DNA from 4 places in the Nonomuraea sp. LP-02 genome. Region 3 is predicted to be linked to each of the others. Evidence: riboswitches for the same ligand, from Rfam matches in the RefSeq annotation. Region 3 holds a riboswitch; each other region holds the start of a gene.
What was found. Region 3 has a riboswitch for cyclic di-AMP ahead of SMD20_RS05985 (CHAP domain-containing protein). Riboswitches for the same ligand answer to the same signal wherever they lie in the genome.
Positions count from the first base shown of each region.

Region 1 (7,717 bases), 7.8 Mb from region 3:
GTCAGGTACGCGATGCGATCCTCGGGGCGGCGCGAGATCGAGCTGCTGCTCATGCGGGTCAGCCCCCACGTGCTGCTGGCCGTGGCCGACCCCAGCGACGAGGTGCCGCGGCGCAAGGAGCCCGACTTCATCTCCGAGAACGGCCGCGGCCTCTACATCGTCGAGACCTACAGCCAGAGCTGGGGCTGGGACCGGCTGGCCCGCGGCGGCAAGGCCGTGTGGGCGCTCTTCCGCACCGAGCCCTGACCGCCTTCTTCTGATCACTCGCCCGTGGTCACTCGCCCGTGGCGCCGTCGATGCGTTCGCGCAGGAGATCGGCGTGGCCGTTGTGCCGGGCGTACTCCTCGATCATGTGGACGAGGATCCAGCGGTGCGAGCAGTCGTCGCCGCTGCGCTTCCCCACGGCGTCCAGCGGCCTCGCGGCCGAGATGGCGCGGGCGCGCTCGATCTCGTCCCGCCAGGTGTCGAACGCCTCCTCCACCGACGCGGCGTCCACTTCCTTGAAGTCGGCGTCGATGTCGCGGTCCTTGTCCCACAGCTTGGGGACGTCCTCGCCGGCGAGCACCCGGCGGAACCATGCGCGCTCGACGTTCGCCATGTGACGGACCAGGCCGAGCAGGGACAGCCCGGAGGGTTCGGCGCTGCGCAGGCGCAACTGCTCGTCGGTCAGGCCGGCGCACTTGACCGCGAGGGTGGCGCGGTGCCATTCGAGCCAGTTGCCGAGCACGGTGCGCTCGTCGCCGGTCAGCGGCGGCGGAGTGCGGGGGTCTTCCATGAGCCCCGACCCTATCGAGCGTCCCGGGACCGCCTGCCGTCGGGACGAGCGCGTCGATCCACCGATCGGTTGAGCCGGCGACCCCACCGTCCGGCGGCCAGGTCCCGTCCACTGGCCGGTGTCGGCAGAAGCACGGGCCGTAGCAGGCTGAACGCGTCAATCGCCGACGGGCCGAGCCCGGAAGGACGCGCGCATGCCACCAGTGATCGAGGTACGCAACCTCCACAAACGTTATGACGACAAGATCGCGGTCGACGACGTCTCGCTCACCGTCCGGGAGGGTGAGATCTTCGGCATCCTCGGCCCGAACGGCGCCGGCAAGACGACGACCGTGGAGTGCGTCGAGGGCCTCCGCGTGCCGGATCGCGGTGAGATCAAGGTGCTGGGGCTCGACCCCCTCCGGGACCGCGCCGAGCTGACCCGGCGACTCGGCGTCCAGTTGCAGGCCGGCCACCTGCCCGAGCGGCTGCAGGTCGCCGAGGCACTGAAGCTCTACAGCTCCTTCTATCCCCGGCCCGCCGACTGGCGCGCCCTGCTGGACGGCCTCGGCCTGGCGGACAAGGCGAAGACCAGGTACGCGATCACCGAGCTGGCCAGGCTCGGCGTCACCGCGCGCGTACTGGTTCTGACCACCTACGACACCGACACCCACGTACTGCCGGCCATCGAGGCGGGCGCGACCGGCTACCTGCTCAAGGACGCTCCCCGGGAGGACCTGCTGCGCGGTGCCCGGGCCGCCGCCAAGGGCGAGAGCGTCCTTTCCCCTTCGGTGGCGGCACGGCTGATGAACCGGGTCAGGACACCCGCGCCGCAACTGCTCAGCCAGCGGGAGCTGGAGGTCCTGGGTCTCGTGGCGGCCGGGAACACCAACCGTGAGGCGGCCGCCCGGTTGTTCATCACCGAGGCCACGGTCAAGAGCCACCTGCTGAACATCTACACCAAACTAGGCGTCGGAGACCGGGCCGCCGCCGTCACCGAGGCGTTCAACCGGGGCCTGCTCGTCCCACGGGCCTCTGAGCAGTCCTGACCCTTGGCTCGTCGTGCGCGTCCTCAGTTCATGGAGATGTGGACGTGGTCGTAGTGGTTCTCGGTGACGCTGCCGCGGTCGGACATCGCGCGCCAGCCGGAGCCCGAGTTGATGCGCTGCTTCCAGATCACGTACTTGACGCCCAGTTTGCTCTGGTTCTGCAGGGCCCAGGCGGCGATGCGGTCGCCGAGGGCGTTGTCGGCCGCGCTGGGCATGGTGCCGCCTGAGCTCATCATGAAGTCGCAGGCGCGGCCGAGCGGGTGCTCGCCGCTGGAGCCGGAGCGGAAGCAGCCCACCGAGAACGGCAGCGCGAAGTTCTTCGTCACCTGCTCGCGCATGAGCCGGGTGCGCGCGGTGATGTTGTCCGAGCCGGACGGCAGCTCGGGGGCCCAGCTGCCGTCGGAGTTGCGGCCGGTGCCGTACGGGACCAGGTCGGCCAGCTTGTCCTTGATGTCGTCGATGACGTCCTCGGCCTCGTCGCGCTGCTCGGCGACCGAGGCGGCGTCCGCGCGGATCTTGACCGCCAGCGCCTCGGCCTCGGTGGCGGCCTTCTTCTTCTCGTCGCGGGCCGTGGCCACGCCCTGCACCAGCGCCTGCTGCTCGGCGGTGAGCTGCTCGAGCACGGCCGCGCTGGCGCCGTCCAGCATGAAGCCCGGCACCGGGGGGTTGCCGTTCTGGTAGCGGAGGCGGGCGAGCTCGGCGACGCGCTGCTCGGAGGCGGCGAGCGTACGCTCGGCCGTGGCCAGGCGTTCCTTGGCGGTCTCGGCGGCCTCCTGTGCCTTGGCCAGCTCGACGCGCTTGAGGTTGTACTGCTCGATGAGCTTGTCGACCTTGGTGTTGAGCCGCTTGAGCTGGGCGCGGAGCTGTGACTCCGACGGCTTCGGCGCGGCGGCCTGCGCGGGGGCCTGCGCAGGGGCCGCCTGCACAGGGGAAGGCGTCGACAGGAGGACGGCGGCGGCGGTGACGAGACCGATGGCGAAGGGCACGGGGGACGAAGCCGCCACGTACTGGGTTCCTCTCCCTCTGCCGGCCGGGTTAGCTGACGGGTTCGGGCGTGAGAGTGCGTCCCTACCACCGAAGTGGATTCACCCCAGGTGCGGTGGGTCCCCGGCTCCCGGGCGACGCGCCCGGGATTAGGCGTGCGACGGCTGGTAGCGCCGTTGCTTATGGGGATATTAGTGGTAGATCACAAGTAATGCGACCTTAAGTAGAAATCTATTAGTGATCAAGTTGTGATCGCAGCATGCGTGCCGCTTCCTCCGGCAGCACGTCGTTGACGAAGGCGCCCATCGCCGACTCCGACCCGGCCAGGTACTTCAGCTTCTCCGGCGCCCGCCTGACGCTGAACAGCTCAAGCCGCAGGTGGGCGAGGTCCCGCCCCTCGCGCACGGGCGCCTGGTGCCAGGCCGCGATGTACGGCATCACGACCCCGAACAGCCCGTCGAAGGCCCGCAGCACCGACGTGTAGAGCGGCGCGAACGCGGCCCGCTCCGCCTCCGTCAGCGCCGGCAGGTCCGGAACCTGCCGATGCGGATAGACGTGCACCTCGAACGGCCAGCGCGCGGCGGCCGGCACGAACGCCGTCCAGTGCTCGTTGGAGGTCACGACCCGCGTGCCCGCCGCGCGCTCGGCGGCGAGGACGTCGGCGAACAGGTTGCCGGGGCCCTTGTGCCGGGAGGCCGCGCCGAGGTTGAGCTTGGTGCGCGGGGTGACGTACGGGTAGGCGTAGATCTGGCCGTGCGGGTGCGCGAGCGTGATGCCGATCTCCGAGCCCCGGTTCTCGAAGCAGAACACCTGCTCCACGCCCTCGACGGCGGACAGCTCGGCGGTGCGGTCGGCCCACGCCTCCATGACCAGCTCGACCTGGTCGTCGGAGAGGCGGGAGAAGCTGGCGTCGTGGTCGGAGGTGAAGCAGACGACCTCGCAGCGGCCGGCGCCGGGACGGACCTCGCTCAGGCCGCCCACATCCTCATACGTACCGAAATTTCCGGAGAAGGACGGGAAACGGTTCTCGAACACCACGACGTCGTAGTCGTACGCGGGGATCTCCGTGTCACGGCCGGGCGCCGACGGGCACAGCGGGCACTCGGCCGCCGTGCCCTTGGGCTGGAACGTACGCGTCTGGCGGTGCCCCGCCATCGCGATCCACTCCTCGGTCAGCGGGTCGTAGCGCAGCTCGGAGGCCACCGGCCGGGGGCCGAGCTCACGCCGGTCGGTCGCGCTCCGGTCGGCGTCGTCCCTCCGGTCGAAGTAGATGAGCTCCCGGCCGTCGGCCAGATGGGTGATGGTGCGCTTCACAGCGTGCCCTCTTCCGCGATGATGAGTTCGCCGGCCCGATCGGCCAGCTCCGTGCGTGCTTCCTCCGGCAGCCCCGCGTCGCTGATGACCACGTCGGCCTCGCTCAGCTCGGCGATGGTGCTGATGCCGACCGTGTTCCACTTGGTGTGGTCGGCGGGCACCACCAGGCGGCCGGCGGCGCTCACCAGCTCCCTGTCGGTCTCGGACTCCAGCAGGTTGGGCGTGGTGAAGCCGGCCCGGACGCTCATGCCGTGGACGCCGAGGAACAGCGTGTCCACGTGCAGGCGGCGGATCGCGGCCACGGCGACAGGGCCCACCAGCGCGTCCGAGGGCGTACGGACGCCGCCGGTCAGCACCACCGTGCGGTCGGCGCGCGGGTTGCGGTGGAAGACGTCGGCGACGGGGATCGAGTTGGTGATCACGGTCAGCTCGGGAACGGCGATCAGGTGATGGGCGAGGGCCCACGTGGTGGTGCCCGCCGACAGCGCGACGGCGGTGCCCGGCCGGACGAGCTGCGCGGCGCGGCGCGCGATGGCCTGCTTCTCCGGCTGCTGGCGGGCGGACTTGGCGGTGAAGCCCGGCTCCTCGGTCGAACCGGGGCCGAGTGCGGTCGCGCCGCCGTGCACCTTCTCCAGCAGGCCGCGCTCGGCCAGCACCTCGAGGTCGCGGCGGATGGTCATGTCGGAGACGCCGAGCTCGCGCACGAGGTCGGCCACGCGTACGCCGCCGTTGCTGCGTACGCGTTCGAGGATCGCCTGCTGACGCTGCTGTGCGAGCACCCTTGCCCCTTCCAACAGATTCCACCAAATTATGACATGACAATGGTGGGAAATGTTAGTTCGCGAGGCGCACTTGCCTGGTCGGCGCGGTGGGAGGACGTTGGGAATCCATGTCGGACCCCGATCGCGGGAGGCGAGTTTCATGGCCAGGCGGGCACGCAAAGGCAAGGCGCGCAAGAAGAAGAAGGCGAACCACGGCAAGCGCCCCACCGCACGATAGGAACCACCGGGTGGCCGCCTGCCGCGCGGCCACCCGCTCACCTCATGATCAGCTCGGCAGCTCCGTGAGCGCCTGGTCGATGCGCTCCTGCGGCAGCGTGTAGTCCTCCAGCTCGCCGCCCAGGTGCCGGTCGTAGGCCGCGAGGTCGAAGTGCCCGTGACCGCACAGCGCGGTCAGGATGACCTTCTCCTCGCCGCTCTCCTTGCAGCGCAACGCCTCCGCGATCGTCTCGGCCAGCGCGTGCGTGGGCTCGGGGGCCGGCACGATGCCCTCGGTACGGGCGAAGCGGACGCCGGCCTCGAAGCACTCGCTCTGGGCGCGGGTGACGGCTTCGAACAGGCCCAGGTCGTACATGTGTGACAGCAGCGGCGACATGCCGTGATAGCGCAGGCCGCCCGCGTGGATCGGATCCGGCACGAACGAGTGCCCCAGCGTGTGCATCTTGAGCAGCGGCGTCAGGCCGGCGGTGTCGCCGAAGTCGTAGGCGTACACGCCGCGGGTGAACGACGGGCAGGCGGCCGGCTCCACCGCGCGGAACACCGTGTCCAGGCGGCCCGCCAGCTTCTCGCGCAGGAACGGGAACATCAGCCCGGCGAAGTTGGAGCCGCCGCCCGTACAGCCGATGACCAGGTCGGGCAGCTCAGGGAGCTGTTCCAGTGCCTCCTCGCCGATGAGCGTCTGGTGCATGAGCACGTGGTTGAGCACCGAGCCGAGCGCGTAACGGGCGTCGGGGGTCGCGGCCGCCACCTCGACGGCCTCGCTGATCGCGATGCCGAGGCTGCCGGGCGAGCCGGGGTCGCCCGCCAGGACCTTGCTGCCCGCGCCGGTCACCGGGGACGGGCTGGCGTGCACCGTCGCCCCGTACAGCTGCATGAGCGAGCGGCGGTAGGGCTTCTGGTCGTAGGAGGCGCGAACCATCCAGATCTGGCATTCCAGATCGAACTGGGCGCAGGCGAAGGCCAGCGACGATCCCCACTGCCCCGCACCGGTCTCGGTCGTGAGCAGCCGGACGCCTTCCTTGGCGTTGTAGTACGCCTGCGGCACGGCGGTGTTCGGCTTGTGGGAGCCGGCCGGTGAGACGCCCTCGTACTTGTAGTAGATCCTGGCCGGCGTGCCGAGGGCCCGTTCCAGGCGGCGGGCCCGGATCAGCGGCGTCGGCCGCCAGAGCCGGTAGACCTCCATGACCTCCTGCGGGATCGGGACGAACCGCTCGGTGCCGACCTCCTGCGCGATCAGCTCCATCGGGAACAGCGGGGCCAGATCGTCAGGCCCGACGGGCTCGCGGGTGGCCGGGTGCAGCGGTGGCGGCGGAGGAGCGGGCAGGTCGGGAACGATGTTGTACCAGTTGCTCGGGATCACTGTTTCAGTCTGCGCCCGTTACGCACGGCAATCCAGTAACTCTCAGCTACCGATCAACACTGCCAGCCGGGTGGGGTGGTCGGCCCTGACGACGACGTCGGCCCACCGCTGGGGGCGGGCCTCGCGCTCGTAGCGCTCGTACGCGGGCAGCCGCCACCGCTCCTCCTCCGGCGTGCCGCGGCTCAGCGCGCCCGGCGACAGCCACACGTGCACGCTCACGTCGAACGGCAGCCCGTGCCCCAGCAGCAACGTCCCGTCGACCAGCGCCACCCCGCCAGGCGGCAGTTCCTCGTACGGCGAACGATAGGCGCGGTCCACGCTGCTGTCCCACAGCGCCGGCAGCACCCGCCCCGACCCGCCCGCGTCCAGCGGCTCCAGCACCTCCCGCCGCAACGCCTTGACGTCCAGCCAGTCCTCGTAGAAGGCGTCGGGATCGGTCCTGCCGTGCTCCAGCCGCAGCGACGCCGGACGCAGGAAGTCACCGGCGGACACCCGCAGCACCGGCCTCCCCCGCAACCGCAGCGGCGCGACCAGCTCGTCGGCCAGCGCCTCCGGCCGCGCGGCGGGGGCGCCGTCCACGGCCACCCGCACCCACTCCTCCCGCGGCCGGCCGGCGATCAGCTCGGCCAGCTCCTCGACCAGGACGTCACGGGAGATCGGTCGCGCGCGCATCATCCTTCACAGCTTACGATCGCCCGCCCGGGAGCCGTGGATCCTGGATCAGGCCGTCCAGGCGGTGATCCGCACGAGCAGCATCCCGCCGAACCAGCAGGCGAACATCAGGATGATCCCCATACGGAGCTGCCTGTGGTCCTGGGTGGTCCTGCCGCGCCGCCGCGCCCTCATGATCAGCGTGATGGCCACGGACACGAGGGCAAGCGTCTGCACGATCTCGACCCAGGTCATGAGGCGACGCTACTCCCGCCGCGCAGGCGTGTCGATCACGAAAAGGCGAGGCCAGGCAGCCGCATGCGACTGACCTGGCCTTTCGCCTGTTGGAGCGGACGACGGGAATCGAACCCGCGTAGCTAGTTTGGAAGACTAGGGCTCTACCATTGAGCTACGTCCGCGCGAACCGGTCGAACTCTGGTCTAGACTTCATCCGGTCGTCAGAGCGTAAGCGTACCGGAGTCCCGGGGCGCATGCGCACTCGGCGAAGCGGGGCGTGGCGCAGCTTGGCAGCGCGCTTGCTTTGGGAGCAAGAAGTCGCAGGTTCAAATCCTGTCGCCCCGACCAGCCCGAAGGCCCCTTCCGATTTC
Region 1 is NZ_JAXCLK010000001.1:9,067,901-9,075,617, reverse strand. It holds gene SMD20_RS42265 (ATP-binding protein) at 1-246, shown strand, start outside; gene SMD20_RS42260 (DinB family protein) at 275-775, opposite strand; gene SMD20_RS42255 (LuxR C-terminal-related transcriptional regulator) at 969-1,802, shown strand; gene SMD20_RS42250 (coiled-coil domain-containing protein) at 1,826-2,806, opposite strand; cyclic di-AMP (ydaO/yuaA leader) riboswitch at 2,813-2,952, opposite strand; gene galT (galactose-1-phosphate uridylyltransferase) at 3,021-4,100, opposite strand; gene SMD20_RS42240 (DeoR/GlpR family DNA-binding transcription regulator) at 4,097-4,879, opposite strand; gene SMD20_RS48530 (50S ribosomal protein bL37) at 5,022-5,099, shown strand; gene SMD20_RS42235 (TrpB-like pyridoxal phosphate-dependent enzyme) at 5,148-6,458, opposite strand; gene SMD20_RS42230 (uridine kinase) at 6,501-7,133, opposite strand; gene SMD20_RS42225 (hypothetical protein) at 7,179-7,364, opposite strand; tRNA gene SMD20_RS42220 (tRNA-Gly) at 7,455-7,528, opposite strand; tRNA gene SMD20_RS42215 (tRNA-Pro) at 7,618-7,694, shown strand.
Region 1: linked by a shared signal. The riboswitch ahead of SMD20_RS42250 (coiled-coil domain-containing protein) and the one ahead of SMD20_RS05985 (CHAP domain-containing protein) in region 3 are both predicted to bind cyclic di-AMP.

Region 2 (7,717 bases), 7.0 Mb from region 3:
GGAGCGTCGCCTGCACCGTGGACGGCCTGCAGGTGGCCTGCGACCTGCCGGACGAGATCGGCGAGCAGGCGGCGGCCCTGGCGGCGGCCCTGCTCGCCATGAGCAGGCGCATGCTGATCATGGCGCAGCACGGCGCCTTCGAGGAGACGCTGATCTCCGGCACCGCCGGCTTCGTGGCCTTCTACGCGGCCGGCCCCACCGTCATCCTCACAGTCCTGGCCGGACCCGGCGCGAACGTCGGGCTCCTGCGGCTGGAGGGCAGGAAGACGGCCGCCGCCGTGGCGGCCGTCGCAGCACCCAAGCAGTGAAACCGAACCCGGCAGAGAAGGAGGAGTCATGGCGGGCATGGACGTCTCTCTCAAGGAGATGATGACCATCGACGGCGCGGTCGGAGCGGCGGTCGTCGACTACGGCAGCGGCATGGCGCTGGGCACCCTCGGCGGATCGAAGGACCTGGACCTCCAGGTCGCCGCCGCGGGGAACACCGAGGTCGTCAAGGCCAAGCTGCGCACGATGGACTCGCTGGGCCTCAAGGACAGCATCGAGGACATCCTCATCACCCTGGGGGGCCAATACCACATCATCCGCCCCATCACCGGACGCGGCGGCAAGGGGCTGTTCCTCTACCTCGCCCTCGACCGCGCCCGGGCCAACCTCGCGATGTCCCGGCACCAGCTCCGGGGCATCGAGGAGAAGCTGGAGGTCTGAGCCTCGCCGCGGCCCGCGCCCCGTGACGGGGTGCGGGCCGCGGCGCGTTCAGGCGGTGGTGAGCTTGGTGATCTCGGCCACGAGGTCGGGCCAGAGCGCGCGCGGCAGGTCGTGCCCCATGCCCGGGTACGTCACCAGGCGGGCGCCCGGGATGGCCGCCGCGGTGGCCTGGCCGCCCGCCAGGGGAACGAGCTGGTCGGCCTCGCCGTGCACCACCAGGGTGGGCACGTCCAGCCGGCCGAGCGCCTCGACGCGGCTGCCCGAGGCCATGATGGCGGCGAGCTGCCGGCCGGTCCCGGCCGGGTCGAAGCAGCGGTCGTAGGCCAGGGCGGCGAGGGTGGTGATGCGCTCGTGGTCCAGCTCGTAGCCGGGCGAGCCGATCACCGACCAGGTCCGTACGGCCTGCGCCAGCACGCCGTCGCGGTCGGCCGGAGGCCGGGCCATGAGGATCGCGGCGGCCTCGGCCGTCGGAGGCGCGACCTCCGGACCGGGGGTGGACATGATCGAGGTGAGGGTCAGCACGCGCTCCGGGTGGCGGATGGCCAGCGTCTGGGCGATCATCCCGCCCATCGAGGCGCCCACGATGTGGGCCTGCGGCCAGCGGAGGGCGTCCATGAGGCCGGCGGTGTCGTCGGCCATGTCGTCCAGCAGGTACGGCGGAGCCGTGCCAGGACCGGGCGCCCCCGCCTCGCCGAAGTGCGTGGAGAGCCCCGCGTCGCGGTTGTCGAACCGGACGACGTGGTGTCCCTGCTCGGCCAGGAGCTCGCAGAGCCCTTCGTCCCAGTGGATGAGCTGGGCACCGAGGCCCATGATGAGGAGCAGCGGGCGGCCTCCGGGGGCGCCGAAGCTCTCGTAGGCGATGTCGATGCCGTTGGCGGTTACGCGGGTCGTCACCGGACCAGAATCTCATTCTGGTCCGGTGACGTAAAGCGTCAGGGCCGGGGGTCAGCCCTTGATCAGGCGCCGGAGCCGGGCGCCGGCCACCACCACGGCCCCGCCGCCCAGAGCCAGGACGAACCACAGCACGGCGCCGACCGCGCCGGTGCTCGCCTGCGCGGTCTCGCCCGCGGGGGCGGGCGCGGCCTGGCCGGCGGCGAGCTCGACGGCCGCGCCGCCGGACTGGGCCTGCGTCTTCGCCTGCGTCGTCTGCGCGCCCGAGTGCTCGGCCGTCTTCTCCACGGCCTTCGTCGTGGTCTTCGCCGGCTGCACGGTCTGCGTCGCCGTCGGCTTCTCCGCGACCTTCGGGGGCTTGGCCGGGTTGTTGTCGCGGCGCGACCAGGCGCCGGTGGAGAAGGGCACCGGGTAGTTCTTCTTGCCGACGCCGGGGCCCCACTTGGTGATGACGTAGTCGACCTTGATGTGGCCCTGGCCGCCGTTGCCGTCCACGTACAGCGTGGAGGGGTTGAACCTGCCGCCGGTCAGCTCGGCGAACGTCTTGGCGTCCAGGTCGAGCATGATGCCCGAGTTGGAGGGCACGCCGGGGCCGCGGTCGCCCACGAAGAAGGGCATCTTCTTGCCCTTGTAGATCACGTAGCCCTCGGTCAGCAGGGGCCAGCTCGGGCTGGCGGCCAAGCCCTTCTGCATGGGCTTGCCGCTGGCGGGCAGGCCCGTGTCCCCGGCCCGGCCGGAGGCGTCGTCCCAGAAGTAGGAGGCCGTGGTCGAGCCCTTGAGCAGGATCTTCTCGTCGGTGTCGGCGTGGGCGGGGGTGGAGACGGCGGTGAGCGCGCCGAACGAGCAGGCGGCGAGCACGGCGCAGGAACGCAGGCCAAAGCGGGGAGACATGAAGCAGTGAGTCCTTTGCGAGGGGGCAGGGACACGCGCTCAGGGGAGAAAGGCGCAGCCGGGAATGAACACCTGACGGGGGGAGGCTGCGCGGAGCGCGGAATGAGCCTGGGGTGAGGGGCCGCTCAGCGGGCGGCCGGCACTACGCTCTCGGGAATCTCGACCGGTGGGGAGCCGGCGTCCGGGGGTGTGACGCGGTACGACATGCGGGGGTCCTCTCCATCACGCCTACCGGGTTAGCTGACGGGTTCGGGCGAGGAGATGCCCTACCGGCGTGCTGCCGGATTCACCCCAACGAAGTGGGTCCCCGGTTCCCGAGTGGTTCGGGATTCGGCTGGTTGAATGGCAAGACTAAACCACGCACGCCGGGACGAACGCAAACGAATCTTCATGAATCGGACAAAAGATCTACCTGGCCGCAGCGCAAAGAAAAGAGGGGCGCGGAATAACCGCGCCCCTCTGGACCTGCCGGAACTGTCTGACTCAGCCGCCGCTCTTGCGCCTGAAGGATCGCTTGTTCGCGGCCGGGCCGTGCGTGCCGTGGATCTTCGACGGATCGCCGCCCCTGCCACCCGCGCCGCCGGCCGCCTGCTGGCCGCGCTTGCGCTCAAGCGCCTCGCGGAACTTGCGCTTCATCTCGTCCTCGGGAGTTTCGCTGACTTCCGGCTCCGGTGATTCCGCCATTGAGGACCTCCATGGTGTTGGGACACCCCCAGCTTCGCACGGGGTACCTTACGACGCGAAACCGGCGTCAATCTTGGTCTGCGGCACGGCCGGCAGCTCCAGCCGCCGGCCCGGCATGGCCGCCAGCGCCACGAGGGCGATCATCGCCCCGGCCACGCCGAGCGACGGGACGGCGACGGCCGCGGCCGAGGCGTGCGCGGCGGCGAGGCCCTGCGCCGGAGCCTCCGCGGTGACCGTGGAGGTGTAGAGCGCGCCGCCCACGGCCAGCGCCACGGAGCCGCCGATCTGCCGGAAGAAGGTGAGGTTGGCCGAGGCGGTGCCGAGGTACGCGGGCGGCACCGCCTGCTGGACGGCCACGGTCAGCCCCGAGAACATCGGCCCCATGCCCAGCCCGATGAGCAGCATCCACCCGGCGAGCGCCAGGCCCCCGGTGTCCAGAGCGAGGTTGAGGCAGAGCAGGGTGCCGGCCCCGAGCAGGAACGGCGCGGCCAGCAGCCAGGGCTTGTAGACCCTGGTACGGGACATCAGCATGCCCATGATGCCGCTGCCCACGACCATGGCCAGCGTCATGGGGTAGATCCGCAGGCCCGACTCGGTGGCGTCGGCGCCCAGTGCCTCCTGGAAGTAACGCGGCAGGAAGACGACCCCGGCGTACAGGCAGAACGCGGTGACGAAGGAGGTGACGTTGACCAGCGTGTACGTCCGGTTGCCGAACAGGTGCATCGGCATCATCGGGTTGGCCGCCCGCCGCTCCACGGCCACGAACGCCGCGAGCGCGGCCAGCGCCAGCAGGATCGGCCCCGCCACGGGCGCGTCGGTCCAGGTGTGGCCGTCGAGCCCCTTCTCCGTCAGCCCCACGAGCAGGGCCGTGATGGCGACGGTGAAGACGGCGATGCCCGCGTAGTCGGGACGCCCGCCGCCGCCGGTGCCCGGCCGCCCCGGCAGGCGCAGCGCGACGATCGCGATCAGCGCCGCGCCGAGCGGCACGTTCACGTAGAAGCCCCAGCGCCAGCTCGCCTGGTCGGTGAACACCCCGCCGAGGAACGGCCCCGCCAGGTACGCCAGCGCCATCACGCCGCCCAGAGCCCCCTGGGTGCGCGCGCCGCGCGGGGTGCCGGGCGGGAACATCTCCAGCACCAGGGCGAGCGACAGCGGCAGCAGCGCGCCCGCGCCGAGCCCCTGGAGCGCGCGGAAGGCGATGAGCTGCGTCATGTCCTGGGCCAGTCCGCACAGGGCCGAGCCCGCCACGAACACCACCATCCCGACCAGCAGCAAGGGCTTCCTGCCGTGCTGGTCGGACAGCCTGCCGTAGAGCGGCACCGTGACCGTCGAGGTCAGCAGGTAGGCCGTCACCACCCAGGTGTACAGCTCGCCGCCGCCCAGCTCGCCGACGATGCGCGGCAGCGCCGTGCCGACGATCGTCTGGTCGAGCATCGCGAGGAACATGCCGCCGAGCGCGGCCACGAGGACGAGCGCGCCGCCCTCCCGCGTCTTCATGTCATCAGCCACATGTGAAGATTGATATGTAAGCTCTTACATGTCAAGTCTTCGATAAGCTGACCGCCATGTCCCTGCGGATCGCGCTCCTGGGGCTGCTCTCGGCCAAAGGCCCGGCGAGCGGCTACGACCTGGCGAAGAAGTTCGAGCACTCGCTCAACCACGTCTGGCAGGCCGGGCACACGCAGATCTATCCGGAGCTCGTGAAGATGGCGGCCGACGGGCTGGTCGACGCCGGCTCCGAGGGCGTGAGGGGGCGCAAGACGTACACGATCACCCCGGAGGGGACGCGGCGGCTGCACGAGTGGATGATCGAGCACGCGGCGGTGGGCGTGACGCGGAGCGAGGTCGCGCTCCAGGCGTTCCTGCTGCCGCTGCTCGACCGGGACGACGCGATCGCGGTGATGGAGCGGATCCGGGCCGGGTTCCAGGGGCGGCTGGCGACGCTGGAGTGCCAGTCCCCGGCCTCGTTCGGGGCGTACGCGCTGAGGCTGGGGCTGGCGCAGGTGCGGACCAGCCTCCAATGGGCCGACGAGGTCCTGGCGGAGCTGAGGAATCCGGCCGGGTAAAAGGACGCCGTTCTGCTCGTGGTGTTGCGTTGATGTTCCGCCGGAAACAAATCCCGACATGGTGGACATATCACCTGGACAGCCATGAGCATCCTGGGGCTGGACCTGGCAGTGGATCTGGGGGCCGCGCGCACGCGGATCTACGTCAAGCGCAAGGGCATCGTCCTGGACGAGCCCACCGCCGTCGTCCGCGACGCCAGGACAGGCAAGATCGTGGAGTACGGCGCGGAGGCCGACCCCACGAGCGGCCACGAGACCTGCCGGCCCGTCAGCGCGGGCCTGCCGGTGGACGGCGAGCTGACCCGGCGGCTGGTCAGGCACTTCCTGCGCAAGGTGCACCGGCGGCCCTTCGCGGCCCGTCCACGCCTGGTCATGGCGCTGCCGGAGGGCGCCACGCCCATCGACAAGGTGGCGCTGCGGGACGTCGCCTACGACGCCGAGGCCCGCGGGCTCCTGCTCGTCCCGCACGGGCTCGCGGCGGCGCTGGGCGCGGGCGTCCAGGTGCGGGACGGCACCGGGCGGATGATCATCGACATCGGGCGGGACGTGGCCCGCGTGGCCGTCCTGTCCCACGGCGCGGTGGTGGCCGCGGCGACGGTGCCCGTCGGGGGCCGGGCCATGAACCTCGCCATCGTCCGCATGGTCGAGCGCGAGCACGGGCTGCTGCTCGACGAGGCCGAGGCGGAGGAGGCCAAGCGCCAGGCCGGCACCGACTGGAAGCCGCTGCAGCGGCACGTGACGGTCCAGGGCCGGGACGCCGAGACCGGCCAGGAGCGGGCCGTGTCGCTGCCCGTACAGCTCATCTACGAGGCGACCAGGCAGCCGGTCGAGGCCATCGTGCGGGCCGCCGTCGGGACCGTCGAGGGATGCCCTCCCGAGCTGGTGGCCGACCTCGGGGAGCGCGGCGCGGTGCTGGTGGGGGGCGGCGCGCTGCTGCGCGGCCTGGGCCGGCGGCTGCGCGCGGCGCTGTACATGCCGGTGCGGCGGGCGGAGCGGCCCCTGTACTCGGTGGCGCTCGGGCTCGGCCGGTGCGTGGAGGACCAGCATCTGGTGAGCCGGCTCAAGTCGATCATCCACTGATCCCGCGCGGCCCTGCCGGAGGCGCGGGGCCTCCGGTAAGGTCCGGAGCATGCGTACCCGCCGATACGCAGTCTCCGTGGCGCTCGTCTGCGTCGCGGCGATCAGCGCGTGCACGGCGGGCAGCGGCCTCCCGACGCTCGACGAGGCCACCAGCCGGCTCGCCGCCGACGCCGACCTCCTCCTCCGCTCCTCCGGCCTGCGCCGCTCCGCGCCACAGCAGCTCGACGACGGCTCCTGCGTCCCCGGCGAGGTACGCGGGTCGCTGCGGGCGGAGAGCGAGCGGGTGGACGCCTCCTCCGGCCTGCGGGAGAAGCTCCAGGCCATGGGGTACGCCGAGATCGCCGACGACCTGGACCTGCGCGACGGCCGCCAGGACGTGACGGTGCTGCGCGACCCCAGGACGTTGCTGACCTTCGAGCTGACCGTCGCCCGCGGCATGGGCGTCCGCCTGGTCGGCACGACCACCTGTTACGCGGCCTCCTAGTACTACGGCCTGTCCCTTCCTCAGTTCCTGGTCCACTTCTGGTTGGCGCCGCCGTTGCACGTCCACAGGATGATCGCGGTGCCGGCGCCGTCAGCGGATCGGTCCGACGAGCGGCCGCCGCGGCGTGAACGTTTCATTGAACGCCGCCGCGCGCCCGTAACCGGTTCATGCCTGGTGGGGGCGTCCCGGCGGGCCGGCGGGGGCCGTCGCAGGCGGGGGCGGGCGCTTGACGGATGCCGCCGCGAGGTATTTGCTCCGCCACACACCACCACCCCAGCAGCCCTCGCGGAAGGAGCGCCGCGCCGGGCAGCGAAATGTTAGCGCTAACAACGCATCAGGAGGTTCCCTTGACCCCTATCGATTCGGCCCCCGCCCGGGCAGTGGGCCCGCGCGCCTGGAGACGCGGCTGCGCCGCCGCGCTCACGGCCCTGGCGCTCGTCTTAGCCGCCATGGCGACGGGGGCGGGGACCGCCGCCGCCGAGTCCAACGGCGGGACGCGGGTCATGCCGCTCGGCGACTCCATCACCGAGGGCACCCAGGTGCCGGGCGGGTACCGGATCGGGCTGTGGCAGCGCCTGCTCGGCGGCCGGTACACGGTCGACTTCGTCGGCTCGCAGTTCAACGGGCCCGCCGGCCTCGGCGACCACGACCACGAGGGCCATCCGGGCTGGCGGATCGACCAGATCGACGCGAACATCGCCGGCTGGCTGCGCTCGTACACGCCGCGCACGGTGCTGCTGCACCTCGGCACCAACGACGTCCTGCAGAACTACAACCTGGCCGGCGCGCCGCAACGGCTGTCCACGCTGATCGACCGCGTCACCGCGGGCGCGCCGAACGCGGACGTCTTCGTCGCGACGATCATCCCGCTGTCCAACGCCGGCCAGGAGTCGGCCGCCCGCGCCTTCAACGC
Region 2 is NZ_JAXCLK010000001.1:8,277,325-8,285,041, reverse strand. It holds gene SMD20_RS38910 (roadblock/LC7 domain-containing protein) at 1-308, shown strand, start outside; gene SMD20_RS38905 (hypothetical protein) at 337-708, shown strand; gene SMD20_RS38900 (alpha/beta fold hydrolase) at 757-1,602, opposite strand; gene SMD20_RS38895 (hypothetical protein) at 1,654-2,490, opposite strand; cyclic di-AMP (ydaO/yuaA leader) riboswitch at 2,701-2,836, opposite strand; gene SMD20_RS38890 (DUF5302 domain-containing protein) at 2,974-3,174, opposite strand; gene SMD20_RS38885 (MDR family MFS transporter) at 3,223-4,683, opposite strand; gene SMD20_RS38880 (PadR family transcriptional regulator) at 4,740-5,240, shown strand; gene SMD20_RS38875 (rod shape-determining protein) at 5,325-6,320, shown strand; gene SMD20_RS38870 (hypothetical protein) at 6,370-6,804, shown strand; gene SMD20_RS38865 (lectin) at 7,152-7,717, shown strand, end outside.
Region 2: linked by a shared signal. The riboswitch ahead of SMD20_RS38895 (hypothetical protein) and the one ahead of SMD20_RS05985 (CHAP domain-containing protein) in region 3 are both predicted to bind cyclic di-AMP.

Region 3 (7,717 bases):
ACCAGCGCCCCCGCCGCCCTCGCAACCCGCGGCGGGGGCGTGGGGGTCAGGCGCCGGGGGCGTCGCCGCGCAGGCGTACGTGCAGGGCCCTGTCGCGCTCCTCCTCCGGCAGCGTCTCGTCAAACACGTCGGAGGCGTCGAAGACGCGCCACACGTCGAGCCCGATGCCGTCGCCGCCGGGCGGCACCGGCACCCGCAGCGCCCACTCGATCGCCTCCTCCCGCGACTTCACCTGGATCAGCCAGAACCCGGCGATCAGCTCCTTGGACTCGGCGAACGGCCCGTCGATCACGCTCGCCCGCCCCCCGCTGTAGGCGATCTGCGCCCCCTTGGAGCTGGGGAGCAGCCCCTCGGCGGCCAGCAGCACCCCGGCCTTGGCCAGCGCCTCGTTGTAGGCGTGCATGGCGTCGACGACCTCCTGAGGGGGCAGCTCCCCGGCCTCGGTCGCGGCGTTGCCCTTGCCCACGATCATGAACTTCACGGTCTGTTCCCTCTTTCACGCGTACGGTCCTTCGCCGGTGCGTCGAACGGCGGGGGGCCGGATCGACAGGCGGCCCCCGATTGTCGTACACCGGAGGCCACGCGTTCAGTCGATCTGCATGACGACGGCCTTCGGCTCGGTGAAGAACTCGCGGCTGAACGTGCCGCCCTCCCGCCCCACGCCCGAGTCGCCCGCCCCGCCGAACGGCGCGCGCAGGTCGCGGATGAAGAAGCAGTTGACCCAGACCGTGCCCGCCCGCAGCCGGGCGGAGACGCGGTGCGCCCGCGACAGGCTCTCGGTGAACAGCATGGCGTTGAGCCCGTAACGGGTGCCGTTCATGAGCGCCACGACCTCGTCCTCGGTGTCGAACGGCGTCACCGTCACCACCGGGCCGAAGATCTCCTCCCGCTGGTGGCGGGCGGTGGCGGGCAGGCCGGTGACGACCGTCGGCCGGACGAACCAGCCGTCGCCGAGCCCGCCCGCGTGCACGGTGCCGCCCTCGGCGGCGACGGTCTCGACGTAGCCGCGCACCTTGCGGTAGTGCGTCTCGGAGGCCAGGGGCCCGATCTCGGTGCCGTCCAGCTTGGGGTCGCCGAGCCGCATCGCCCCGGCGGCGGCGGTGAAGCGGGCCAGGAACTCCTCGAACACCGGGCGCTGGACGTACAGGCGGGAGCCGGCCAGGCAGACCTGCCCGGCGTTGGTGAAGATCGCGCGCAGCGACCAGCTCACCGCGTTGTCCAGGTCGGCGTCGGCGAAGACGGCGTTGCCGCCCTTGCCGCCGAGCTCCAGGCTGACCGGGACGAGGTTGCGGGCGGCGGCGGCCGAGATGACGCGGCCGGTCGCCGACTCGCCGGTGAACGTGATGCGGTCCACGCCGGGATGCTCGGTGAGCGCCTGGCCGGCCGAGTCGGGGCCGTACCCGTGCACGACGTTGAGCACGCCGGGCGGCAGGCCCGCCTCCAGCGCGAGCCGGGCGAGGATGGTCGCCGAGGCGGGCGTGTCCTCGGCGGGCTTGAGCACGACCGTGTTGCCCCAGGCCAGCGCGGGCGCGATCTTCCAGGTCTCCAGCATGAGCGGGAAGTTCCACGGCGCGACGGCGGCGGCCACGCCGACCGGCTCGTAGCGGGTGTAGGCGTGGTGGCCGGAGTCCATCGGCAGGGCCTCGGCCGGGGTGAGGCGGGCGTGGTCGGCGAAGAAGCGGAAGTTGTCGGCGGCGCGGGGCACGTCGTTGCCGCGGCTCTGGGTGATCGGCTTGCCCATGTCGCGGGTGTCGGCCAGGCCGAGCCGGTCGGCGTTCGCGAGGATGAGGTCCGCCAGGCGGTGCAGCAGCCGCCCGCGCTCGGCGCGGCCCATGCGCGGCCACGGCCCCTCGTCGAACGCGCGCCGCGCCGCCGCGACGGCCAGGTCCACCTCGGCGGGGCCGCCGAGCGCGACCTCGGCCCACGGCTCGCGGGTGTAGGGATCGACGCTGGCGAAGGTCTCGCCGCTCGCCGAGGCGACCTCGGCGCCGTCGATCACGTGCCCGAAGAACTCCACGTCAACCGCCCTTGCTGATCTCGTCGCGTTCGGCGAGCGTCTGGTCGCCGGCCGCCCAGTGCGTACGCGGCACCTCCCTGACGATCACTCTGATGCTCTGGGCCGGCGAGCCGATCGCCCGCTCCACGGCGGCGTGCAGCTCGTGGATGAGCGCCCGGATCGCGGCCGGATCACGCCCTTCGGACAGGGACACCTCGACCAGCGGCATGTCAGCCCTCGCTTCCCGTGGCGGGCCGCCCCGGCAGGGGACGGCGGATCTGCGGCTGGGTGTGGACGCGGCGCGTGGGGCCCTGCCACATGTCGATCGAGCCCGGCTCGGCGGGGTCGAAGTAGCGGGGGCGCCAGGCGTCCTCGTCGGTGATGAGGCGTACGCCCCACGAGTACTCGTACGTGATGCCCTCGGGGCCCTTGAAGTAGACGAAGACGGCCGTGGACTGGGGGTGGCGGCCGGGGCCCATCTCGATCTCGACGCCGTTCGCCTCCAGGAAGTGCCAGTTGCGCATGACGTCGTCGAGCGAGTCCACCTGGAAGTTGATGTGGCAGAGGCCAGGCTGGCTGCCCTGGAACACGGCGAGCTTGTGGTGGACCTGGTCGATGCGCATGAGGCAGGCCCAGTCGCCGATCCAGTCGGAGACGCGGGCGTTGAACAGGCCGTTCCAGAAGCGGTACGCCTCGCGCACGTCGGGGGCGTCCAGGCACAGGTGGCCGAACTCGGTGATGCCGGCCTCGCGGCCGTGCCGTACGGGGGCGGTGAGCGTCACCTGGTCGATGACGAGGTCGACGCGGTTGCCGAAGGGGTCGTCGAAGGAGAGGAAGTCGCGGACGCGGCGCGAGCGGGCCTCCTCGGCGCTACCCCGGGCGACGGTGACGCCCGCCTTCTCCAGCTCGGTCTCGGCGGCGGCCAGCGCGTCCTCGTCGCGGACGGTGAAGCCGGAGCTGATGACGCCGGATTCGCCCTCGACCAGGGCGAGGCAGTGGTGGCGCTGGTCGGCGCGCAGGTAGGCGACGCCGTTCTCCTGGGCGGTGAGCTCCATGCCGACGATGTCGACCGCGAAGCGCACGGCGGTGTCCAGGTCGGCGGCGCCGGAGCGGACGTAGGCGATGTCCGTCAACTCGATCATGACGACTCCCGGAGGTGGGACCAGATGCGGGCAAGGAGTTCGGGCGCGGCGGCCCGCCACGCCCGCTGTTCGGCGGGCGTGAGGGGGATGGGGGTTCCGGCCGCGGCGGCGGTGGCGTTCATGCGGGCCGCGGCCTCCAGCACCCACATGAGGGCGACGGCCTCGCCGACGCTCGCGCCGGTGGTGACCGCGCCGTTGCCCCGCATGACCAGGGCGGGGGAGTCGCCGAGCCGGTCGGCGAGCGCCCGGCCGCGGGCGCGGTCGCGGACGAGCACGGCGTCGTCGAGCACGGGCACCTCGGGCCCGAGGAAGGCCCCCTGTCCGTGCAGCGGCAGGATGGGCACCCCGGCGGCGGCGAGCGCGGTGGCGGCAGGCGGCTGGGCCCGGCAGATCGCGCCGGTTCCGGGGCGGGCGCGGGCGATCTCGACGTGGATCCACGCCTCGCGCGCCGCTCCGTCGGGCAGCTCGGCGGCGTCGAGGGGGAGTTCGGCGTACGGGGACGCGGCGGTGAGGGTGCCGAGGGGGACCGGCGGGGTCATCAGCAGCCGGTCGCCGCCCGTCCGGACGGAGACGTGCCCGAACGCGGTCACCAGCCCCGCCGCCGCCAGCGCCCGGCCGGCCAGGGCCAGCTCGGTCCGTAAGTGCTCTGCCGGTAATGGTCCGGCTTCTGCCGTGGTCACCGCCGTCCGCCCTCCTCGCGAGATCGTTCTCGAAGTCAGGGAGGACAATACATGTATCTCCATACCTGTTCTAGAGGAACGGATCATGCTCTCCCTATGCTGGAGGGCATGTCGCTTCAGCACGCGCTGCTCGGCGTCCTGGAGGCGCGCCCCATGAACGGGTACGAGCTGACCCGCTTCTTCGAGGCCGCCCCGCGCTGGGTGTGGTCAGCGCCGCAGAGCCAGATCTATCCCACGCTGCGCCAGATGGAGCAGGCCGGGCTCATCGAGGGCCAGAAGGAGATCCGGGGCACCAGATTGAGCCGGACCGTCTACTCCATCACCGAGCGCGGGCTGGCGGAGCTGCGCGCCTGGCTCGGCACCGCCCACACCCCGCCGCCGGCGCGGGACGCGTTCTTCCTGCAGGCGCTGTTCTTCGACATGATCGAGCCGGACCGGGCGGCGTCGGTGCTCAAGGCGTTCATCGCCGAGCAGGAGCAGCTCGCCGCCGAGTGGCGGGCGCACAGGGAGGCGCTGCTGGCCAAGGACACGCCCCTGCTCAAGGAACGGCTGAAGAACCGCCCGGCGGCCGAGCACGATCGCATCGCCGCGCTGAAGGCGCACGTGTTCGCGGGCCAGATCGCCGTCGCGACGGCCCGCGCCGCGTGGGCCCGCGAGAGCCTGCGGCTGCTGGAGGAGCCCACACCCTGACGCGGGCGGGGCCGGACACGCGACGAGCGCGCGTCCCCGGGCGATGGGGACGCGCGCTCGTACGTGGGTGAGGTCAGGAGGCGTACTCGGGGTAGCCGTAGCCGACGACCTGCCACTTCGGCCGGACGCGCTCCTCCACCTTGCCGTTGCCGGTGTTGCCCTCGATGGTGGAGATGGTGCCGTCCTGGTTGTCCTTCTCGACGAACCCGACGTGGTTGATGGCGTCGAGGTCCTTGCTGCCGCTCCAGGAGAAGAAGACCACCGCGCCGGGCTTGGCGGCGGTGCCGAAGCGGTCGTTGTTCTTGAACCACTTGGCGTGGGCGACGGTCCAGGCGTCCCAGCCGATCTGCGGGCGGGCGCCGGTCTTCTCGCCGACCCAGGAGACGAACATCGCGCACCAGGGGGCGTTGAGGTAGCCGGCCGGGGTGCCGCCGTCGCGGGCGATGGTCTCGGCGGCCCGCTTCGAGTCGGCGTACCACCGCTGGTACGGGGTGCCGCCGCCGGCGGAGTTCTCGCTGGTGCCCACCTGGGAGCGGGCCATGGACAGCACCTGGGCGGCGGTGACCTGGATCTTGTTCTCCTCGGCGCGGGAGCGCTGGGCGGCGCGGTCGACCGGGTTCTTGACAGTGTCGCTGACGGTGTTGCCGTGCTGTCCGGCGGCCGACGCGGTCTCGGCGTTCGCGGCCTGCGGGCCGAGCGCGGCGGCGGCCACGGCCGTGCCGAGGACGGCGTAGGCGATCTTCATCTTTCGGGCAGCGGTGAAGCCGTGCTTGGCCATCGAGGGGGTTACTCCTTGCTTCCATGCCGCTTACCGGGTTAGCTGACGGGTTCGGACGTGGAAGCTGCCCTACGGCACGTGGTGCCGATTCACCCCAAAGGACGTGGGTCCCCGGTTCCGCGCGTGGCGGATTCAGCGGTCACAGGACGATCCTGTGATGTTCTTTCACTTGCGATGGTCAGACATACTCCGACAAAACGGACGTATGCCCTGAGATGCCCCATAAGGTAATACACACGGCAAGGAGATGACAAATCCCTAAAAGCCTGGTCAGGACAGTTGTTGCCGGGCGTCGGCCAGCAGCCCCATCATGGCAAGGGATTCGTCGAGCGGCATGATCGCCGATTCGGTCCGGCCCTCGGCCACCGCGGCCCGCACCTCGCGCACCTCACCCGCGTAGCCGTTGTCGGCCGGATCGAGCAAGTGCTCCTCGGGCTCCATGCCGGGCGCCGACAGCACGATCCGCTCCGGCGCCCAGAACGCCGCCGGGATCTCCGCCCGCATGCCCGTGCCGACCACGTGGGCGGAGTTGGGGTAGTGCGCGAGCAACGAGGTCGCCACCACGGCGTGCCGCCCCCCGGAGTACGTCAGCAGCCCCGCCGCCTCGGCGTCCACGCCGTTGGGCGCGAGCGACCCGGTGACGCGCAGGCCCTCGGGCATGCCGAGCAGGAGCTGCGCCAGCCCGAACGGATAGATGCCGAGGTCGAGCAGCGCGCCGCCGCCCAGCTCGGGAGCCCACAGCCGGTGCGCCTCGTCATAGGGATGGGCGAAGCCGAAGGACGCCTGCACCGAGCGGATCTCCCCGAAGCGCTCGTCGGTGGCGATCATGCGGATCAGCGGGTTGAACCGCATCCACATGGCCTCCATGAGGAAGACGCCCGCCTCGCGCGCCAGGCGCACCATCGTCTCGGCGTCCGCCACGCTCGCCGCGAGCGGCTTCTCGCACAGCACGGCCTTGCCGTTCGCGATGGCGGCCACGGCCACCGGGAGGTGCTGGGCGTGGGGCGTGGCGACGTAGATCGCGTCCACGGCCGGGTCGGCGCACAGGTGCTCGTAGGAGCCGTACGCCGACTCCGCGCCGAGTGTCGCGGCCAGCGCCCGCGCCCTGCCGAGGTCGCGGGAGCCGACGGCGGCCACCCGCATGCCCGGCTCGGCCGCGATGGCCGCCCCCACGGTCTGGGCGATGCCGCCGGTCGCCGCTATGCCCCAAGCAAAATCTCGCACAAGGCGAGATCGTAGAGGGTTCAGGTGGCGTTGAAGGTGTCGGGGTCGGGGCCGAGGCGCTTGCCCTGGTTGAGCGCTCCGATGGCGGCCATGTCCTCGGTGTCGAGGATGAAGCCGAACACGTCGATGTTCTCCTTGATGCGCGCCGGGGTGACCGACTTCGGGATCACCACGTTGCCGAGCTGCAGGTGCCAGCGGAGCACGATCTGGGCGGGCGTCCTGCCGTACTTCCCCGACAGCACCGCCAGCGCCGGATCCTCCAGCAGGCCCCTGCCCTGGCCGAGCGGGCTCCACGCCTCCGTGAGGATGCCGTTGGCCTCGTGGAACTCGCGCATCTCGCGCTGCTGCAGATAGGGATGGAGCTCGATCTGGTTGAGCGACGGCGTGATGCCCGTCTCCTCCATCAGCCGGGTGAGGGTGGGGACGGTGAAGTTGGACACCCCGATCGCCCTGGCCCGGCCGTCCCGGTAGATCTTCTCCAGGGCCTTCCACGCCTGGACGTACTTGTCCTGCCGCGGCACCGGCCAATGGATGAGGAACAGGTCGACGTGATCGAGGCCCAGCCGGGCCAGGCTCTCGTCGAAGGCCTGCTCGGCGCGGCCGTGGTCGCCGTTCCACAGCTTGGTCGTGACGAACACCTTCTCGCGCGGCAGCCCGCTCGCGCGCACGGCCCGGCCCACGCCCTCCTCGTTGCCGTAGGCGGCGGCCGTGTCGATGTGCCGGTAGCCGGCCTCCAGCGCGGTGCGCACGGCCTGCTCGGCCTCGTCGCCGGGGACCTGCCAGACGCCGTACCCCAGCTGCGGGATCTGCACGCCGTCGGTGTTGAGCATGAGCGAGTTCATAGCCTCCATTGTTCACGTCGCGTTCCTGGCGGCTTAAGGCGGCGGGGGTAACTTAACGGCGTCATGGACGGGCCATCACCCTGCTGGGGAGGCCCATCGGCCGGGAGGGGCAGGAGTGGTCGGACAGGCGTCGGCCTGGGTGGAGTCACCGCTCCAGATGCTGTGCGCCGTCGAGGCCCACCACGCGGGTCTCCTCGGGCCCGTGACCACGATCGTGCCGCGCGCGGGGCTGCGCGCGCTGAAGGCCACCCGCGCGGAGCTGCGTTCCCTCGGGCCGCCCGCGGGGCTGGTGCTGGCCGATCCGCGTGAACGCATGCCGCGCCGGGTCGTCGCGGTCGGCGACGCCTTCTCCGGCAGGGTGCAGG
Region 3 is NZ_JAXCLK010000001.1:1,288,544-1,296,260, forward strand. It holds gene SMD20_RS05955 (YciI family protein) at 47-472, opposite strand; gene SMD20_RS05960 (aldehyde dehydrogenase) at 587-2,017, opposite strand; gene SMD20_RS05965 (tautomerase family protein) at 2,019-2,225, opposite strand; gene SMD20_RS05970 (VOC family protein) at 2,227-3,138, opposite strand; gene SMD20_RS05975 (class II aldolase/adducin family protein) at 3,135-3,818, opposite strand; gene SMD20_RS05980 (PadR family transcriptional regulator) at 3,927-4,508, shown strand; gene SMD20_RS05985 (CHAP domain-containing protein) at 4,582-5,286, opposite strand; cyclic di-AMP (ydaO/yuaA leader) riboswitch at 5,299-5,434, opposite strand; gene SMD20_RS05990 (Gfo/Idh/MocA family protein) at 5,557-6,510, opposite strand; gene SMD20_RS05995 (aldo/keto reductase) at 6,531-7,352, opposite strand; gene SMD20_RS06000 (hypothetical protein) at 7,468-7,717, shown strand, end outside.

Region 4 (7,717 bases), 6.8 Mb from region 3:
CGCCTCCACCCACGAGGCCCAGGAGAAGGCCGGCACCCAGGTCGCGCGGAGCGTGAAGCTGGCGCTCGCGGGCGAGTTCGTGCCGGACGCGGTCAACGTCCAGGGCGGCGCCGTCGCCGAGGACGTCAAGCCGGGCCTGCCGCTGGCCGAGAAGCTGGGCCGGGTGTTCACCGCGCTGGCCGGCGAGGTCGCCACCAAGCTCGACGTCGAGGTGCGCGGCGAGATCGCCTCCCAGGACGTGCGGGTCATCGAGCTGGCCGCGCTCAAGGGCGTCTTCGCCGACGTGATCGAGGAGCAGGTCACCTACGTCAACGCGCCGCTGCTGGCCAAGGACCGCGGCGTCGCCGTCGAGCTGATCACGAGCTCCGAGAGCCCCGACTGGCGCAACGTGGTGACCGTCCGCGGCGTGCTGGCCGACGGCCGCCAGGTCTCGGTGTCAGGCACGCTGTCCGGGCCCCGCCAGATCACCAAGATCGTCGAGGTCAACGGCTACGAGATGGAGATCGAGCCGACGGCGCACCTCGCGTTCTTCACCTACGCCGACCGTCCCGGCATCGTGGGCGTGGTCGGCCGCCTGCTCGGCGAGCACGGCGTCAACATCGCCTCCATGCAGGTGGCCCGCGACGTCAAGGGCGGCAAGGCGCTCATCGCGCTGACCGTCGACTCGGCGATCCCGGCCGACATCGTCGACCAGATCGTGGCCGAGATCGGCGCCGAGAGCGGCCGTTCGGTGGACCTGGAGGACTGACACTCCCCGCCTCGCGCGAAAGGCCGCCGCCCGGACCGGGCGGCGGCCTTTCGTTGTCTCAGCATGCGGGATGCTAGGACATCCAACGAGATTCCTCGGTTAACGTGGAAGTACATGCGCCAGGTGCTCGTACTCATTACCTGCCGCGGCGAGGCCTGTTAGGGCAGGTCGGCGACTCGCCGCGGTGAACGGCGTCGCGTCGGCCGGTAAGTCCCTCCCGTCAGTAACGCCTCCTCGCGAAACGAGTTGACGATCATGTACGAGATGTACGCCTATAACCGTGCCGAAGACCACAAGGACGAGGCCGCCGAGGCCCTGCAGACCGCGCTGGACCGCCGCGACAACGGCGGCGCCCCGCAGGAGTCCGGCCGGTAGGGCCCCGGCTCGCATCGGAGACGCCGGTCAGAGCACCGACGCGACGGGCATGGGCGGTGCAGGCTCCTTCTGCTGCTTCGCCCACTCCCGCACGCCCTTGCGGTCGGGCCGTACGGCGCCGACGAAGGCGCTCCTGCGCCAGCTCGACAGCTTCTCCTCCTTGATGACGTCCCCGGTGCGGGGCGCGTGCACCATGTAGCCGGGCCGGGAGATCATCCCGACGTGGCCGAGGTTGCTGAAGAAGGCCAGGTCACCGGGCTTGAGGTGGTCCCAGGAGACCTTTTTGTCGAACGCCGCGTACTGGTCATTGGTGACGCGGGGCAACTGGATCCCCGCCTTCTGGTACGCCCGGAGCATGAGCCCCGAGCAGTCGTATCCGCCTGGGCCGGTCCCGCCCCATAGGTACGGGATGCCCTGTTTTTTCAGGGCGAAGTTCAGCGCGATCTTCCAGGCGGGCCTGCTCTGCCTGTCCCGGATCTTCTTGAGTTCCGGACCGGTGAGCGTGGTGGTGAGTGCGCGCTGGTCGAGGGTTTCGGCCTTGGGCACGCGGTCAGGGTTGGTCTGTGCGGTTTTGGTCTGGTCGGGCTTGGTCTGGCTGGGGGTGGATGCCTGGGCAGGGGAGGCGAGCACGGCGAGGCCGGTCGCGCCCGCCGCCACGAGAATGGCGATGCGAGACAGGGGACTGTCCTTCCATACGGCCGACCGGGTTAGCTGACGGGCTCGGGCTTGGAAGCAGCCCTACGGCGCGTGCCGATTCGCCCCAGGGGGAAAGTGGGTCCCCGGCTCCACGCGAACCGCCGCGTGGATTAGGCAGGGCACGGACGCTAACGAATCAGTCAAAAGATCGCAAACCTTCACAAATCGGACTTCTGGGAAACAGTCCGAAAAATGAGACCGAGTGTTCGTCAGGCGAGACGAGCCGGTAAGGTACCGGCATGGAGTCGCGTAACATCCGCTTGGCCGTCATCCCCGGCGATGGCATCGGCACCGAGGTCGTCACCGAAGGGCTCAAGGTCCTCGAAGCCGTCGGCACGAAGATCGAGCCCACGCACTACGACCTGGGCGCGGCGCGATACCACCGCACCGGCGAGACGCTGCCCGACTCGGTGCTGCAGGAGCTGCGCGGCTACGACGCGATCCTGCTCGGCGCGGTGGGCGACCCCAGCGTTCCCCCGGGCATCCTGGAGCGCGACCTGCTGCTGCGGCTGCGCTTCGAGTTCGACCACTACGTCAACCTGCGCCCGGTCAAGCTCTTCCCCGGCGTCGAGACCCCGCTGGCCGACACCGCGGCCGAGGACATCGACATGATCGTGGTCCGCGAGGGCACCGAGGGCCTCTACGCGGGCACCGGCGGCGCCATGCGGCGCGGCACGCCGCACGAGATCGCCACCCAGGAGTCGCTCAACACCGCCTACGGCGTCGAGCGCGTCGTCCGCTACGCCTTCGACAAGGCCCAGAGCCGCCCGCGCAAGAAGCTGACGCTGGTCCACAAGACCAACGTCCTCACCTTCGCCGGCGACCTGTGGCAGCGCACGGTCAACCGGGTGGCCGAGGAATACCCCGAGGTCACCACCGACTACTGCCACATCGACGCGGCGTCGATGTTCTTCGTGACCCAGCCGGGGCGCTTCGACGTCGTCGTCACCGACAACCTGTTCGGCGACATCATCACCGACCTCGGCGCGGCCATCGCGGGCGGCATCGGCCTGGCCGCGAGCGGCAACATCAACCCCGAGCGCACGGCGCCCAGCATGTTCGAGCCGGTGCACGGCAGCGCCCCCGACATCGCGGGCCAGGGCAAGGCCGACCCGACCGCCACCATCCTGTCGGTCGCCATGCTCCTCGACCACCTCGGTCTGAGCGCCGAGGCGGCCAAGGTCGAGCAGGCGGTCGCCGACGACATCGTCGAGCGGCTGACCGGCTGGACCGGCCGCACCACCTCGCAGATCGGCGACGACATCACCGCGCGAGTATCCAGCTAGGGCCGCCTAGCCTCCCCACGCGCCTGGCGGTCCGCACCTGGATCGCCAGGCGCTTTTTGCTGTCCAAGCGGCCGAATCGCCCAACGACAGCTTGTCATCCCATATGGCGAGACAATAGGAAGTACTAGCTGCCTTCGGGCAGGGCTGCCGCGCCGTAGCGGGTCCACGGACCCTCAGGATTCGGTAGATTTTCGCGAAATCGCAGAGAGAAGGACCAGCGTCATGACCATCGCTCAGAAGCTCAGCTTCGACGTGCAGCTATCCGACCACGCTCGCACCGCGGCCGAGCGGGAGCAGGTACTGACGAACCCCGGTTTCGGGCAGTCCTTCACCGACCACATGATCACGATCGACTACACCGAGGGCCGCGGCTGGCACGACGCCCGGCTGACGCCGTACGGGCCGCTCTCGCTCGACCCGGCCACCGCGGTCTTCCACTACGCGCAGGAGCTGTTCGAGGGCCTGAAGGCGTACCGGCAGGCCAACGGCTCCATCGTGATGTTCCGCCCGTACGCCAACGCCGCCCGCTTCAACCGCTCGGCCGCCCGCATGGCCATGCCCGAGCTGCCCGAGGAGACGTTCGTCGAGTCGCTCGAACTTCTCGTCCGCACCGACGAGGAGTGGGTGCCGACCACCGAGGGGCACAGCCTCTACCTGCGGCCCTTCATGATCGCCACGCAGGCCGGGCTCGGGGTCAACTACCCGTCCAGGACCTACACGTACATGGTCATCGCCTCGCCGGCGGCTTCGTACTTCAGCGGTGGCGTCAAGCCCGTCTCGGTGTGGCTGTCCACCGAGTACACCCGGGCCGCCCCCGGCGGCACCGGCTTCGCCAAGTGCGGCGGCAACTACGCCGCCGCCTTCGTCGCCCAGCGCCAGGCCGTCGAGAACGGCTGCGACCAGGTCGTGTGGCTGGACGCCCAGTCCCACGAGTACGTCGAGGAGATGGGCGGGATGAACCTGTTCTTCGTCTTCGGCAACAAGCTCGTCACGCCCGCCCTGACCGGCACCCTGCTCCCCGGCATCACCCGCGAGTCGATCCTGGAGCTGGCCGGCGACCTCGGCCTGGAGACCGAGGAGCGGCTCGTCTCGGTCGACGAGTGGCAGTCGGCGTGCGAGTCGGGCGACCTGACCGAGGTCTTCGCCTGCGGCACGGCCGCCGTGGTGACCCCGGTCGGCTCGGTCAAGGGCGCCGACCGGGCCTGGACGGTCGCCGACGGCACGCCCGGCCCGGTGACGATGCGGGTGCGCGAGGAACTGGTCGGCATCCAGTACGGAGCCCGCCCCGACGCGCACGGCTGGGTCCACAAGATCGCCTGACCCCGGGGACCCGCGCCCGTCTCAGTGCTTGGTGATCAGCGTCATGCCGTCGGCGACCGGCAGCATGAGCACGCTCACCCGCGGGTCCTCGATCACCAGGTCGTTGAACTGGCGGATCTCCACCGTGGTCGGCTCGTCGTGGGACGGGTCGGCCACGTGCCCGCGGCGCAGCGTGTTGTCGGCGATGAGCAGCCCGCCCGGCCGCATGCGCTCGATCAGCAGCTCGTAGTAGCCGGGGTAGTTGCCCTTGTCGGCGTCCACGAAGGCCAGGTCGACGGTCTGGTCGAAGCCGGCGAGGGTGTCGAGCGCCGGGCCCAGGGTGAGCGTCACCCGGTCGGCCACCCCGGCCTCCGCCCAGTAGCGGCGCGCGATCGAGGTCCACTCCTCGCTCACGTCGAAGCAGTGCAGCCGGCCGCCGCGCAGGCCCCGGGCGATGCAGATCGACGAGTAGCCGGTGAACGTGCCCACCTCCACGGCCACCTGGGGGGCCATGACCTGGGTGATCATCGTGAGGAACGTGCCCTGGTCGGGGGAGATCTGCATCCCCGCGCTGTCGCCGGTGACCTCCATGGTCTCCTGGGCCAGTCGCTCCAGCAGGGGGTCGGGCTTGGTCGAGTGCTCGTACACGTAACGCGCCACGGCCGGGGTCAGGAGGTGTGCCTTCATACGGCCATTGTTTCCGTTCCGGTAGGGTCTGCGCGATCGACAAGCTGAGAGTGGGCGAATGTATGAAGCGGTTGGTGGCGGTCGTGGTCGCGTGCGCGGCGATCGCGGCGCTCGGTGTGCTGGCCTTTTCCGAGCCGGGCGAGAGCTCGGCCGAGGTGCGGCTGACCCGTCAGCTCGACGGGTCCATGGTGCTGGCGGACCGCGGCGGCGACGCCCCCGTCCTGGACGTTTACGAAGATTTTGACTGCCCGGTCTGCAAGGACATGCACGCCAAGGTGGATCCGACCATCCAGCGGCTGGCCCGGGAGGGCAAGGTCAAGGTCGTCTTCCACGCCGTGACGATCTTCCGCGACGAGCCCATGCGCTCCAACTCCATCCGCGCCGCCGCGGCCGCGCGCTGCGTCCCCGAGTCGAGCTGGCTGGCCTTCCGCGACGAGCTGTACGCCATCCAGCCCGCCCCGCACGGCGTGGCCTCGGGCTTCACCGTCGAGGAGCTGGTCCAGGCGGCCAGGAAGGCGGGCGCGCAGGTGGACAGCTGCGTACGCGACCAGTCGTACGCCGAGTCGCACCTGACCGAGACCGCGAAGGTCCGGCTGGAGGGCACGCCCACGCTGCTGCTGGACGGCAAGCTGCTGGGCGGCGAGGCGTTCGACCCACAGGCTCTGGAGCGTGCCATCACGGGCGGCGTCGGCGTCACCGTGTAGGCGTCCGAGCAGTGAGATCCTTGTGCCGAATGGTGGAAACGTATGGCAGACTGATGAGCACCATGTTCTACGGTCTGCTCATTATCGGCAGGCGCGCTGGCTGACACAGGGACACCGCCAGCGCGCAGACCTCTCACGTCCGTGAGGGGTCTTTTTGTTTTCCAGGGATCTCCAGAAGGAAGAAGCTCAATGGCCGATGACCGGTTCCACGTGTATGACACGACACTGCGTGACGGCGCGCAGCAGGAAGGGCTCAACCTGACCGTCGCCGACAAACTCGCCGTCGCGCGTCACCTGGACGGACTGGGCGTCGGCTTCATCGAGGGCGGCTGGCCCGGAGCCAATCCCAAGGACACCGAGTTCTTCAGGCGTGCTCGGACCGAGCTCGACCTGAAGCACGCGCAGCTCACCGCGTTCGGCGCGACCCGCCGGGCCGGGGTGAAGGCCGCCGACGACCCACTGGTGGCCGCATTGCGCGAATCCGGCGCGCCGGTCGTGACCCTTGTCGCCAAGAGCCACGACCGGCATGTCGAACTGGCCCTCCGCACCACGCTGGAGGAGAACCTCGCGATGATCCGCGACACGGTCTCCCACCTGCGTGCGGAGGGCCAGCGGGTCTTCCTCGACGCCGAGCACTTCTTCGACGGCTACAAGTCCAACCCGGCGTACGCGCTGGAGGTGCTGCGCACGGCCGCCGAGGCCGGCGCCGACGTCGTCGCGCTGTGCGACACCAACGGCGGCATGCTCCCCGACGAGCTGGCCGACATCGTCCACGAGGCCGTACAGGCCGGGGCCAGGGTCGGCATCCACTGCCACGACGACACCGGCTGCGCGGTCGCCAACACCCTCGCCGCGGTCCGCGCCGGCGCCACCCACGTGCAGGGCTGCGCCAACGGCTACGGCGAGCGCTCGGGCAACGCCAACCTCTTCACCGTCGTCGCCAACCTGCAGCTCAAGCGCGGCTTCGACCTGGTGCCGCAGGCCGCGCTCGCCGACATGACGCGCATCGCGCACGCCATCACCGAGGTGACCAACGTCACCCCCAACTCGCACGCCCCCTACGTCGGCATGTCCGCCTTCGCGCACAAGGCGGGCCTGCACGCCAGCGCCATCAAGGTCGACCCCAACCTCTACCAGCACATCGACCCCGCCGCCGTCGGCAACGACATGCGCATGCTGGTCTCCGACATGGCCGGCCGCGCCTCCGTCGAGCTCAAGGGCCGCGAGCTGGGCTACGAGCTGACGGGCGAGCACACCAAGGCGCTGGTCGAGCGGGTGAAGGAGCTGGAGTCGCGGGGCTTCACCTTCGAGGCCGCCGACGCCTCCTTCGAGCTGCTGCTGCGCGACACCGTCAACGGCGAGCGCAAGCGCCACTTCGAGGTGGAGTCCTGGCGGGTCATCGTCGAGCGCACCAAGGGCGGCGAGCTGGTCAGCGAGGCCACCGTCAAGGTGCACGCCAAGGGCGAGCGCATCGTGGCGACCGGCGAGGGCAACGGCCCCGTCAACGCCCTCGACAAGGCCGTCCGGCTGGCCCTGGAGCAGCTCTACCCCGAGCTGGCCAAGGTGGAGCTGGTCGACTTCAAGGTCCGCATCCTCGAGGACACCCACGGCACCGACGCGGTCACCCGCGTGCTCATCACCAGCAGCGACGACACCGGCGAGTGGGCCACGGTCGGCGTCGCCGAGAACATCATCGACGCCTCCTGGCAGGCGCTGGAGCAGGCGGTCACCTACGGCCTGCTGCGCGCCGGCCGCGACTGCTGAGGCAGGTAGGCGGCCCCAGAGGTCAGAGCAGGCGGGCGGAGAAGGAGACCCCTTCGACCGTCACCTTACCGCCGGAGCACGACACCTTCGGCGCGTCCGTCCCCGGCACGACCACCGTCAGCAGGGACTTCGCCGCAGGCGAGACCACCACCGTGGTC
Region 4 is NZ_JAXCLK010000001.1:8,093,590-8,101,306, forward strand. It holds gene serA (phosphoglycerate dehydrogenase) at 1-748, shown strand, start outside; gene SMD20_RS37985 (C40 family peptidase) at 1,151-1,780, opposite strand; cyclic di-AMP (ydaO/yuaA leader) riboswitch at 1,805-1,946, opposite strand; gene SMD20_RS37990 (3-isopropylmalate dehydrogenase) at 2,059-3,105, shown strand; gene SMD20_RS37995 (branched-chain amino acid aminotransferase) at 3,328-4,425, shown strand; gene SMD20_RS38000 (O-methyltransferase) at 4,447-5,091, opposite strand; gene SMD20_RS38005 (DsbA family protein) at 5,154-5,795, shown strand; gene cimA (citramalate synthase) at 5,985-7,559, shown strand; gene SMD20_RS38015 (heparinase II/III domain-containing protein) at 7,582-7,717, opposite strand, start outside.
Region 4: linked by a shared signal. The riboswitch ahead of SMD20_RS37985 (C40 family peptidase) and the one ahead of SMD20_RS05985 (CHAP domain-containing protein) in region 3 are both predicted to bind cyclic di-AMP.